2 linked regions of the Actinoplanes lobatus genome follow. The protein of the gene in region 2 interacts with the protein of the main gene of each other region in a pairwise test. Links are inferred from orthologs where the notes say so. Each region holds a gene or a part of one and is shown on either strand. Other genes may lie near its edges.

Evidence for each region.
Region 1: the proteins of BJ964_RS11115 (region 2) and BJ964_RS02670 interact in binary tests that used the Escherichia coli proteins (3 or more experiments, as listed by UniProt). The link is inferred for Actinoplanes lobatus from one-to-one orthologs.

The regions. Positions count from the first base shown.
Region 1 is NZ_JACHNC010000001.1:616,524-622,163, reverse strand. Bases 85-3,084 are described here. They hold BJ964_RS02670 (isochorismatase family protein), read left to right. Parts: upstream 85-1,263; coding sequence 1,264-1,905; downstream 1,906-3,084. Other genes in these bases: BJ964_RS02665 (alpha/beta hydrolase), read left to right, coding at 2,803-3,084; BJ964_RS02675 ((2,3-dihydroxybenzoyl)adenylate synthase), read left to right, coding at 85-1,264. In the rest of the region: more of BJ964_RS02675, read left to right, coding at 1-84; more of BJ964_RS02665, read left to right, coding at 3,085-3,660; BJ964_RS02660 (CynX/NimT family MFS transporter), read right to left, coding at 4,457-5,629. UniProt on the Escherichia coli protein: Involved in the biosynthesis of the siderophore enterobactin (enterochelin), which is a macrocyclic trimeric lactone of N-(2,3-dihydroxybenzoyl)-serine.
Region 2 is NZ_JACHNC010000001.1:2,416,016-2,422,270, reverse strand. What follows is about bases 2,734-5,721. They hold BJ964_RS11115 (hotdog fold thioesterase), read right to left. Parts: upstream 4,409-5,721; coding sequence 4,058-4,408; downstream 2,734-4,057. Other genes in these bases: BJ964_RS11105 (PrsW family intramembrane metalloprotease), read right to left, coding at 4,859-5,721; BJ964_RS11110 (hypothetical protein), read left to right, coding at 4,608-4,853; BJ964_RS11120 (hypothetical protein), read right to left, coding at 3,618-4,007; BJ964_RS11125 (DUF2786 domain-containing protein), read right to left, coding at 2,913-3,596; BJ964_RS11130 (hypothetical protein), read left to right, coding at 2,734-2,926. Also shown: BJ964_RS11145 (calcium-binding protein), read right to left, coding at 1-703; BJ964_RS11140 (calcium-binding protein), read right to left, coding at 868-1,965; BJ964_RS11135 (hypothetical protein), read right to left, coding at 2,090-2,485; more of BJ964_RS11130, read left to right, coding at 2,618-2,733; more of BJ964_RS11105, read right to left, coding at 5,722-6,118; BJ964_RS11100 (hypothetical protein), read right to left, coding at 6,115-6,255. UniProt on the Escherichia coli protein: Required for optimal enterobactin synthesis. Acts as a proofreading enzyme that prevents EntB misacylation by hydrolyzing the thioester bound existing between EntB and wrongly charged molecules.

The sequences.
Region 1 (5,640 bases), 1.8 Mb from region 2 along the record:
CTCGCACACGTCCGCGGTCGCGCTGATCACCACCGACGTGTACGACGGCTTCGACCACCGCACGCTCGCCCCGGTGGCCGGCACCGCCAAGCTCATCGTGGCCGGCGACCCGGGTTCGCACACCGCCCTCGAATCTCTTTACACCTCTTCCGTCTTTTCGCTTCCTGCTGGTCCAGGCCCTTCCGACCTGGCGTTCCTCCAGCTCTCCGGCGGGAGCACCGGCCTGCCGAAACTGATCCCGCGGACCCACGACGACTACCTCTACAGCGTCCGGGCCAGCGCCGAGATCTGCGAACTCGACCCGGACAGCTCCTACCTCGTGGTGCTGCCGGTGGCACACAACTTCCCGATGTCGTCGCCCGGCGTCCTCGGCGTCTTCCACGCCGGCGGCAAGGTGGTGCTGTCCACCACGCCCGACCCGGCCCGGGTGTTCCCGCTGATCGAACGGGAACAGGTCACCATCGCGGCCCTCGTACCGCCGCTCGCCCTGGTCTGGCTCGACGCCGCGGCCAACCTCGGCACCGGCCTGCCCAGCCTGGAGGTCCTCCAGGTGGGCGGGGCGAAACTGCTCGACTCGGTCGCCGCCCGGGTCGAGCCGGTGCTCGGCTGCAAACTCCAGCAGGTGTTCGGCATGGCCGAAGGCCTGGTCAACTACACCCGCCTCGACGACGGCGACGACGTCGTCCTGCACACCCAGGGCCGGCCGATCTCCCCCGACGACGAGGTGCTGGTGGTCGACGACTCCGACGTCCCGGTGCCGGACGGCACCGTCGGGCACCTGCTGACCCGCGGGCCGTACACGATCCGCGGCTACTGGCGGGCCGACGAGCACAACCGGACCGCGTTCACCGACGACGGCTTCTACCGCACCGGCGACCTGGTCCGGCGGCTCGACGGCGGCTACCTGGTCGTCGAAGGCCGGGCCAAGGACCAGATCAACCGCGGCGGCGAGAAGATCGCCGCCGAGGAGGTCGAGGACCACCTGCTCACCCACCCGGCCGTACACGACGCCGCCGTCGTCTCGGTGCCGGACACCTACCTGGGCGAGCGCAGCTGCGCGTTCGTCGTGGTCAAGGACGGGATGACCGCCCCGAGACTGCGTGACATCCGCGAGCACCTGCGGGACCGCGGCCTGGCCACCTTCAAGATCCCCGACCGGCTCCGGGTGGTGGACGGCTTCCCGGTCACCGGCGTCGGCAAGACCAGCCGCCGCGAACTGCGCGCCCTCCTCCGCGAACTCGCCGCATCGAAAGGAACAGCCTGATGCTTCCCCGCATCACCCCCTACCACATCCCCGGTGGCTTCAGCCGGGCCGGCGGCAAGGTCGACTGGCGGGTCGACCCGTCCCGGGCCGCGCTGCTCGTGCACGACATGCAGAACTACTTCCTGGCCCCGTTCGGCACCGCCGACAACGCGCTGCTGTCCAAGGTGGTCGACAACATCGCCACACTGCGGGAACACGCCGCCCGCACCGGGATCCCGGTGTTCTTCTCCGCCCAGCCCGGCGGCCAGTCCCGCGAAGAACGCGGCCTGCTCCAGGACTTCTGGGGCGACGGCCCGCCCGCCGACCCGCATGCCCTGGCCATCACCGAGGCGCTGCGCCCGGCCCCCGGCGACGTGGTCCTGACCAAGCGCCGCTACAGCGCCTTCGTCGGCACCGACCTGGCCGACCGGCTCGGCTCCCGCGACCAGCTGATCGTCACCGGCGTGTACGCCCACATCGGCGTCCTGGCCACCGCGCTGGACGCGTTCATGCGCGGCATCAAGCCGTTCGTGGTCACCGACGCGATCGCCGACTTCAGCCCCGCCCACCACGCCGACGCCCTCCGGCACATCCAGACCCGCTGCGGCGTGGTGGCCCCCACCGCCGAACTCACCGCCGACCTGCTGACCCCCACCGCCTGACCCACCTGCTAACCCCCCCACCGCCTAACTCACCTGCTCATCCCTCCACCGCCTAACTCACCTGCTCATCCCTCCACCGCCTGACCCACCTGCTCATCCCCCACCGCCTGACCTTCCGGGCGGCCCTGTTCAGGCCCGGTGTGCCGGCACTTCCTCGGTCTCGGTGCACCGGGCCGTCCCACCCTTCAGCCGACTCTCAGGGCTGTCTCGAACCGCCTGAGACAGCCCTGCCGTGGAGGTTGTCCGATGTCGACGAGCGTGCCGATCACCTCGGTGCCGCCGCAGGTGCCCCGACCGTCACCTCCGGTCATCGCCGAGAGCCCGCGCATCGAGGCGTTACGGAATGCCGGCCCGGATACCCTGGCCCGGTTCTGGGCAGACATCGAACGCGACGGCGCACCCCTGATCGAGAAGGACGGCGACGCGGTCCTGATCACCTTCGTCTGGCGCGAGACCCGACCGGTCCGCGACGTCCTCGCCCTGGTCAACAAACTCGTTGACCGCGCCGACCTGGACCGCTCCCGCATGCGGAAGATGCCCGGCACCGACCTGTGGCACCTCACCTACCGCGTCCGAGACGACTGGCAGGCCACCTACCACCTCGCCCCCGACCACATCCCCGCTGACATCCCTAGCCACATCGCACCCAGCCCCAGCCCCAGCCCCAGCCTTGGCCCCAGCTCTGGCCTTGGCCCCAGCTCTGGCCTTGGCCCCAGCTCTGGCCTTGGCCCCAGCTCTGGCCTTGGCCCCAGCTCTGGCCCTGGCTCCAGCCCTGGCCCTGGCCCTGGCCGCCCCAGCCCTGGCCACATCGCATCCGATCCCAGCGCCGGACACATCGCGCCCGATCACGGCCCGGGGGCCCCGCAGCCCGGCGGCCCCGCTGGCCATCGGGCTTTCGTGGCCTCAGCCGATTCCGTGCGGCTGCAGGCCGTCGCGGCGAACGGGGTGCCCGACCCGCTCAACCCGGTGACGTTTCCGCAGGAGCGGCCGCCGCACAAATCGGTCGCCGCGGCGCCCGCCGCCGCGCCGGAGCCGTGCTGGTGGCGGCCCGATCCGGCGTCGCCGGCCGGGATCCTGGACGAGGCCACGGTCGACGGACGCCGGGTGTGGCGCTACCGGCCGCCCGGACACACGGTCGCCGCCGGGCCGTACCCGCTACTGCTCCTGCTCGACGGCGACCTGTGGGGCACGCTGCTGCCGGTCGCCCCGATCCTGGACAACCTGATCGCCTCCGGCCGCATCCCGCCGGTGGTGGCCCTGCTCCCGGACGGCGCCGACCACGCCACCCGCTCCACCGAGTACGCCTGCGACCCCGGCCACGCCGCCTTCCTGGCCGCCCTCCCGTCATCACCCGCGGGCCGTGACCTGGCGCCGACCACCGACCCGGCCCGTACCGTCATCGCCGGGCAGAGCCTGGGCGGCCTGATGGCGGCGTTCACCGCGGTCACCCACCCGGACCGCTTCGGCAACGTACTGAGCCAGTCCGGCGCCTTCTGGTGGAAGAGCCACACCCCAGGCGACGAGGAGGCCGAGTGGCTGGCCCACCATCTAGCCGTCACCAAACGCCGCCCGGTCCACTGGCACGTCGAGGTGGGCCTGGACGAGTGGGTGACGCTGGGCCCCAACCGCCGCCTCCGCGACGTCCTGCTGGCCCGCGGCTACCCGCTCTCCTACGCCGAGTTCGCCGGCGGCCACGACCGCCTCTGCTGGCGCGAACGCCTCGGCTCCGCCCTCACCGCCCTCCTCGCCCCTTGAGGCATCCCACTTCCTCCCACTCACTCACTCGTCACCACCCGCCAAGGCCGATCTTGGACGTTTGACCATCGCATGGAGCGACAAAACGTCCAAGATCGCGCTACGCGGTGTCAGTGAGGGCAGGCGGTGGGCGATCTAGGGCGTTTGGTTGCCGGTTGGGGTGGTCAAACGTCCAAGGTCGTGTAGCGCGGGGTTGGCAAGCGCGAGCGTGGACGATCTTGAGCCTTTGGCTACCGGGCGAGGTGGCAAACCGTCCAAGATCGCGCTACGCGTGTCGGCGAGCGTGAGCGTGGGCGATCTTGGACGTTTGACCATCGCATGGAGCGACAAAACGTCCAAGATCGCGCTACGCGGTGTCAGTGAGGGCAGGCGGTGGGCGATCTAGGACGTTTGGTTGCCGGTTGGGGTGGTCAAACGTCCAAGGTCGTGTAGCGCGGGGTTGGGAAGCGTGAGCGTGGGCGATCTTGGGCTCTTGGTTGCCGGGCGAGGTGGCAAACCGTCCAAGGTCACGTTGGGTGTGTCGGCGAGCGCGGGTGGTGGGCGATCTTGGGCGATTGGCGACCAGATGGGGTGGTCAAACGTCCAAGGTCGTGTAGCGCGGGGTTGGCGAGCGTGAGCGTGGGCGATCTTGGGCTCTTGGTTGCCGGGCGAGGTGGCAAACCGTCCAAGGTCACGTTGGGTGTGTCGGCGAGCGTGAGCGTGGGCGATCTTGGGCGATTGGCTACCGGATGGGGTGGGGAAGCGTCCAAGGTCGGCGGCGGCGGGAGGGCGGAGGGAGAGCGGGGGAGGGGGAGGGCTAGAGCTGGCGGTTTTGGCCGGCGAAGTAGCCGGCTGTGAGCTGGGGGAACATCAGGGCGATCATCAGGGCCAGGGGGAGCCGCCAGCCGTGGGAGACCTCGTGCAGGAGGCCGACCACGATCGGGCCGGGGATGGCGATGAGGTAGCCGACGCTCTGGGCGAAGGCGGACAGCCGGACCACCGTGGCGGGTGTGCGGCCGCGCAGCGCGATCATGGTGAGGGCCAGGGGGAAGGCGGCGTTCACGACGCCGAGGAGGGTGGCCCACAGCCACGGGGCGGCGGCCGGCGAGAACCACAGGCCGGTCCAGCCGGCGATGCCGAACAGGCCGAGCGCCACCGCGATGCCGCTCTGTGAGCGGAGACGGCCGGCGTACGCGGACAGCAGGAACGACAACGGCACGCCGAGCAGGGACGTCACCGCGAACAGGATGCCGGCCAGCGAGGCGGACAGGCCGGCGTCGCGGTAGATCTGCGGCAGCCAGCCGATGATCACGTACGCCGAGGTGGACTGCATGCCGAAGTACACGGCCAGCGCCCATGCGACCGGGTGCCGGCTCACCCGTACCGGAGACGGGGTCTGATCTTGATCTTGCGGGGTCGCGGACCGGGAGCGGGCCAGCAGGAGCCACGGCGGCAGGGCGACCACCGCGGCGAGCGCCCAGCAGGCGAGACCGAGCCGCCAGTCGCCGTCGAACGCGCCGGTGAGCGGCACGGTGGCCGCCGCGGCCGTGGTGGCGCCGATGTTGAGCGCCACCGAGTAGAGGCCGGTGACCGTGCCCACCCGGTCCGGGAAGCGTTCCTTGACGATCGACGGCAGCAGCACGTTGACCAGCGCGATCCCGGCCAGCGCCACGGCGCTGAAGAGCAGGAACGGGGCGGGCGCGCCGGTGTACGGCCGCACCACCAGGCCGACGGTGAGCAGGACGAGCCCACCGAGGATCACCCGCGCGGCGCCGAAACGCCGGGCCAGGCGGGGCGCCGCCAGGCCGATCAAGGCGAAACAGACCACCGGTACGGACGTGAGCAGTCCCGCCGTCGTGGCGCTCATGCCCAGCCCGGTCCGGATCTCGGTGAGCACCGGCCCGATGCTGGTGACCGCGAGCCGCAGGTTGACCGCGGCCAGAATGAGCGCGACGAGCGCCCCGAGATGGGTCTTCTGCTTGATCAGCACCAGCACCATGG
Region 2 (6,255 bases):
CGTCGTCACCGAGCAGGAAGTCCTCGCCGGCCTCGCCGTAGATGCTGTCGTTGCCGGAGCCGCCCCTGATGCCGTCGCCGCCCGCACCGCCGATGAGGACGTCGGTTCCGCTCGCGCCCTCGATGAGGTCGTCGCCGGCCTCGCCGTACGCCCGGTCGTTACCGGTGCCCGCGTAGATCTGGTCGTGACCGGTCCCGCCGCGCAGGGTGTCGTTGCCGCCCTCGCCGTACAGCTTGTCGATGCCGCCGTTGCCGTACAGGGTGTCGTTGCCGCCGCCGCCGCGCAGCTCCTCGCCCGCCGCGCCGCCGATCAGGGTGTCGTTGCCCAGGCTGCCGGTGGCCACCAGGTAGACCGAGGTCTTGTTGCGCACCCAGTCGTTCTTGTCGCCGAGGTTGACGTCGAGGGTGGCGGTCTTGGCCGAGGTGGTGCAGCGGACCTTGGTCCGGTCCCCGGAGACGGCCTTGCAGCCCTTGCCGGGGGTGATGGCGACCTTGTCGTCGAGGGTGACGGTCCGGCCGGAGATGGTGATGGTGAGGCCGTTGGCCTTGCCGGTGGCGGCCCGGAACTGGACGGTCTTGCTGCCGACGACCTTGGCCGCACCGCCGGCGGCCGCCTGCGCGGGCGCGCCGAGGAAGGCGGTGGAGGCGACCGCGGCGGCGCTGGCGCCGATGACGGCCAGCATCCTGCGATTGATCAGGAACATGTGATCCCCCGTGAGTACCGATCAGGGTCGGCGCCGCCGACACATCGGCAAAGATCGTAGAACGCTACCGTTTCGACGCGCCTCAGCCGAACAGATGATCCACAGACAAGAAGGAACGGCCCGGCCGCAAGAAGCAGCCGGGCCGTTCCCAAGAAGGGTGTTGCCTACTTCGCCGGGCGGATCGTGGCGAGGCGGGCGGTCAGCTCGGAGCTAGCACCGGCCGACAGGCCGGCCGCGCTCGGGCCGGTCGCCTCGCAGTTGGTGATCGTGGAGGAGCCGGTCACCAGGCAGAGGTCGCCGTAGGTGACGTGGGCGCCGCCGTCCACGCGGTCCGCCGCGGTGGCGCTGCCGACGGGGGTGTAGTTGTACGGGTCGTAGCTGTCACCGGCGAGGATGTCGTCACCCTCGTTGCCCCAGACCTGGTCGTTGCCGGCGCTGCCCTCGATGACGTCCCAGTCGGCGCCACCGGCGATGCGGTCGTTGCCGACGCCACCCTCGATGAGGTCGGTGTCGCCCTCGCCGTAGATGGTGTCGTTGCCGGCGTCGCCGTAGACGGTGTCGCCGTAGACGTACTCGCCCGAGGTGTACTCGCCCGCACCGGCGTAGATGTAGTCGTTGCCCTCGTTGCCGCTGAGGACGTCGACCTCGGTGCCGCCGTAGAGGAGGTCGTTGCCGGTGCCGCCGCTGAACTTGTCCAGGCCGGCGTTGCCGTACAGCTTGTCGGCGCCCGTGCCGCCCCAGATCTGGTCGTTGCCGGCGCCGCCGACCACGTAGTCGTCGCCGCTCTCGGCGATCAGCTTGTCGTTGCCGCCGTTGCCGTAGAGCTTGTCGTTGCCGTAGTCGCCCTGCAGTTCCTCGCTGGCGTTGCCACCGATCACGGTGTCATTGCCGGTGCCGGCGTCGGCGAGCATGTAGACGTTGGTGTAGTTGCGCACATAGTCGTTCTTGTCGCCCAGCGCGACGCTCAGCTTCGCGGTCTTCGCCGAGGTGGTGCAGCGGACCTTCTTCGAGTTGACCGACTTGCAGCCCTTGCCGGCCTTGATGGCGACCTTGTCGGTGATCGTGACGGTGCGGCCGGAGATGCTCAGCTTCACCGAGTTCGACTTACCCAGGAGTGCCTGGAACTGGACCGTCTTGGTGCCGACGACCTTCGCCAGGCCGGCCGAAGCCGCCTGGGCCGGGGTCGCGAAGAGGGCGGTGGTGGCGATCGCGACAGCGGTGGCGCCAACGGTGGCAAGCGTTTTGCGGTTGATCAAAGACATCGAAAGAACTCCCCGTTCAAGAGCGGGCGGAAGCCGTCCACGGAGAAAGATCGTAGAACGATACCGTTTCGGCCCGCTGACCCGTTCACAGTGACGCATGTCACTAAATCATTTCGTACGTGTGTCAGCAGCCAAGCACAGCCCCGACCCGGTGGCCAAGCGGGCGCATCGTGACCCGCACCCGGTCCACCCCCGCCGACTCACGGATCACCGGAATCAACGAGCAGTCGAAGTCACGCCCCAGCGCGGTCAGATGAAGAGCCTCGTCCTCCACCCGCACCCCGTCGACGGCCGGCAACCCGCCGAGCGCCTCCCGCACCGCCGAGCGCTCCGCCACGCTCGCGTCCGGCACCATGTACACCGCGATGGTGAACTCACGCTCGGGCATGTGCCGCCAGCCGGCGTAGTACATGACCCCGGTGGCCGAGGCCGCCCCGAGGATCAGCGTGACCGCGGCCACCGCCAGGAGCAGGACCCAGCGCCGATTCCGCTCCACATCGAACACTTCCCCGTCGGTCATGAAGCGAGAAGTTATCTCAGCGCGCCCGCATACGGTTGTCCACAGGCTTATGAACGGGCCTTGTACGGTCCCGTCCGGTCCTCCAGAGTGTGTTATCGGGATCGGTCAACCCGGACGCGAGGAGGCGTCGTCGTGCAGACTTTCACGAACGATGCGGAGCAGGCGGCCTACACGCTTGCCGAGGCGCTCAGTGAGAAGGCGCTGTCGTGCATGAAGCACGCGGAGGAGGCGGCCGAGGCGTTCCGCGCCGGGAAGATGGCGATGCGCCGCCAGTTCAAGGCTCGCGGCCTCTCCGAGGCGGAGGCGGACATCCGCTGGTCCGGCACGTCGCAGGCGGCTCGCGCGATCGCCGACAACAGCTTCTTCATGTCGCAGGCGTCGATGTACAACAACGCCGCCGCCGCTCAGTACGCGAAGGCTCTCTACCTCAAAGCGAAGTGACCCCGGTCACCTCGGTGCCACCCAGGTGGGCGGCCTGCCCGGCCTGGAAGCCGCGGAGGATTCCACCGCCCCGCAGCCGTCGCGGCCTCATCCGGGCCAGTCGGGGGTAGGCCTCGTCGCGCCGCCGCTCGACCAGGTCGGTCCGGTCGACGAGCACGATCTCCGCGCCCGGCGTCCCGGCGGCCGCGGACCGTTCGGCCGCCCACAGGCGCCCGCTGATCGCCTGGGTGTAACCGGCCATCCACGATCGACGGTAGGCCGCCGCGTGCTCGCCCTCCGGCACCGGGCTGGCGGCGAGGCCGTGCGCGGCCTGCACCAGAAGAGAGGTGAAGAGCAGCTCGACCCGCTCCAGGTCGGCCGTGTGCCCGAAGAGGTGGCTGCGGGCCAGCCCGCGCCGCTCCAGGTGGACCACCCGGCAGCGCATCGGGGCGGCCACGGCGGCGAGCAGCCCGGCCTTGTCCCGCGCGTAGGGCGGATCGACGGTGACGACCCGGTCGCCCACCGGGTCCGCCGTGGGATCCTCGGCGGCGAGCATCGCCTGGTCGACGCCGTATTTGGCGATCAGCTCGGCGGCCTTCGCGGTGAACGCCTCGGCTTCGCCGGGCATACAGGCCGGATCCTCGGCCATGGCGAGCAGCTTGCGCACCCGGGCCAGCAGGGCGTCAGACATCAGGGGTACGCGTGAAGCGGTTCACGCGGCCCGATGGCGCAGTGTCGCGACCGTGGACCCGGCCAGCGCGAGCAGGCAGTCCGGCAGGGTCCCGTCGGCGATCGCCGCACCGAACAGCGCCTCACCGGTCGGGAAGTCCCCGTTCACATACGCACTGACGAACCGGGCCACCCACCGCTTGTCGTAGCGCGCGTCGTCGATCCCGGGGAACTCGAGGGTCCAGGCGCCACCGCCGGGAACCTGCCCGACCATGGTCGCCGCGAGGCACCAGGCGACGTCCCAGGCACCGACGACGCCGTCCCGGTCGACGACCGCGTCGAAGGTGTCGGCCACAGCCGTGCTGTCGCCGCTGAGCGCACACTGCAGGACCTGCGCGGCGTCGTCGAATGCGTGCTGTGGTACTTCGGTCACGTCAGAAAAGGTACGTCGGACCGTCAAGGAACGCACGGCGACGAGGGAATTCAGGCACCACGGAGAAGACAGGTGATCCGGGCGGTGCAGACACGGTCGCCGCCCTCGTCGGTGATGACCACCTCGTAGGTCGCCACCGCCCGGCCCCGATGGACCGGAACGGCCACGCCGGTGACCAGCCCGGAGCGGGCCGCCTTGTGGTGGGTGGCGTTGATGTCGACGCCGACGGCGAACGGCCGGTCCACGGTCAGCCCGTGCAGCACGGCACCGACCGAGCCGAGCGTCTCGGCGAGCACGCAGGAGGCACCGCCGTGCAGCAGACCGTACGGCTGGGTGTTGCCCTCGACGGGCATGATGCCTACGACCCGTTCCGCGGTGGCCTCGGTGATCTCGATGCCCATCCGTTCCGCGAGCGCACCGCCGCCACCGCTGGTGAACAGGTGTTGCTTGCCGTCCTCAGCGATATCCACGTCGGCGTACGTTACGCCCGTTACCGGGCCGGACCAGCGACAACCATCACAGGACCGGGGACTGATCGATTGAACCGATGGGTACTGAGCGGCCGTGACGGCCGGCCCATCGGCCGACGAAAGGAGCACCATGACGGATCCGCAGGAGATCGTGGAGACCCGCGGCGACGATCGCGTCGACCTGCTGGCCAAGGACACGAGCGGCGACGGCCGGCCGGACGTCTGGGTGTCGGACACCGACGGCAACGGCAAGCCCGACCTCTACCAGTTCGACATCGACGGGGACGGGAAGGTCGACCTGACCATGGTCGACCTGGACGAGGACGGCACCCCGGACCTGATCGTCGACGGGGACGGCGGCCTTCCCCCGGCCTGACGCCGTCAACTTCCCAGAGCTGACAGCGCCACCCACAGCACGGCGATGGCCAGCGCGGCGGTGCCCACCGTCGAGGCGGTGTGCCGCCAGGATCGTGCCCCCTCGACCGCCTCCGGATGCCCGAGAGCGGCGAGGGTGGCGCGGTGCTCGCGTACCGCGGTGGCCTCCGGTTCGGCCGGGTCGTCCGGGTCACGGCTCAGCGCGACGGCGAGGGCGGCCTGGGCGCGCTGCAGACGGCGTACCGCTGATCTGGCTTGTCGGCCTGCGTGCACCGCGGCGTGCCGCCGGGCCGCGCCCCGCCGGGAGCCGGACCCGAGCACCCGCAGCTCGCCCTCGGTGATCAGCGCCGGATCGCGGACCGAGCCCAGGACGCCCACGTAGTAGGCCGCCTCCCGGTCGTGTGCCCGCCGCACCAGGTAGAGGACCAGCAGCAGGGGCGGCAGCCCTTTGAAGACGAGCACCGCGAGCAGGGCCGGCGCACCGTCACCGAGGCTCTCCCGGAACAGCGGCGAGTTCCACAGCGAGTGCGAGGCCCAGGCGGCGAACAGGGCCAGGGCGGCGACCGCGATCCGGCGGCCGCGGGACCGGTGCCGGTTCACCACCAGGTAGCCGATGCCGGCTCCGGCCAGCGCGCCGAACAGGGTGTGGCTCCAGACCCCGGCCAGGAACCCGCGGACCAGGAACGTGGTGATCACCGGCTGCACCTGGTCGCCCTGGCCGGCCTGCTGCACCGCCCCGATCGCGAAGACCACGTCCTCGACGATCTGGAAACCCAGGCCGACCAGCGCCCCGTAGACGATGCCGTCGAGCACGCTGTTGACCTGGGCCCGGGCGATCAGCACGATCGCCACCACACCGAGCGTCTTGGCGATCTCCTCGACCGTCGGCCCCGCCAGCGCGGCGCCCCACTCGGCGGCGAGGTCGGGTGAGCCGATCTTGGCGATCAGGTTGTCCAGCGCGATGCTGCCCGGGATCGACACGCTGGTGGCGACCAGGCCGCCCCAGGCGAAGGCGAGCACGCGCAGGCTCGGTGGCTCGCGTTCCAGGAAGTCCAGTTCCGAGACGAACAGCCAGAACGGTACGGCGAGCAGGGCGAACAGCAGGATCGCGGTGATCGTGGCCACCGGGTAGGCGGTGAAGAACAGCACGGCGATCTGGGAGATCCGTACGGCGCCGGCCGCCAGGATCGTGATGACCACCCAGAACGCGGGCTGCCGGAGGAACGCGGCCGACCGGGTGGTCCCGGGCCGGACGGCGTCGCTCATTTCTCCGTCTCGAAGCGCAGGGTGCGGGTGCTGGCGTCGATCCGCGGGAGCATCTTCTCCAGGTCGGCGTCGTCCCCGCTGACCATGACCTCGATGATGAGCCCGTCGGCGACGAAGACCGCGTACCGCCCGTCCCG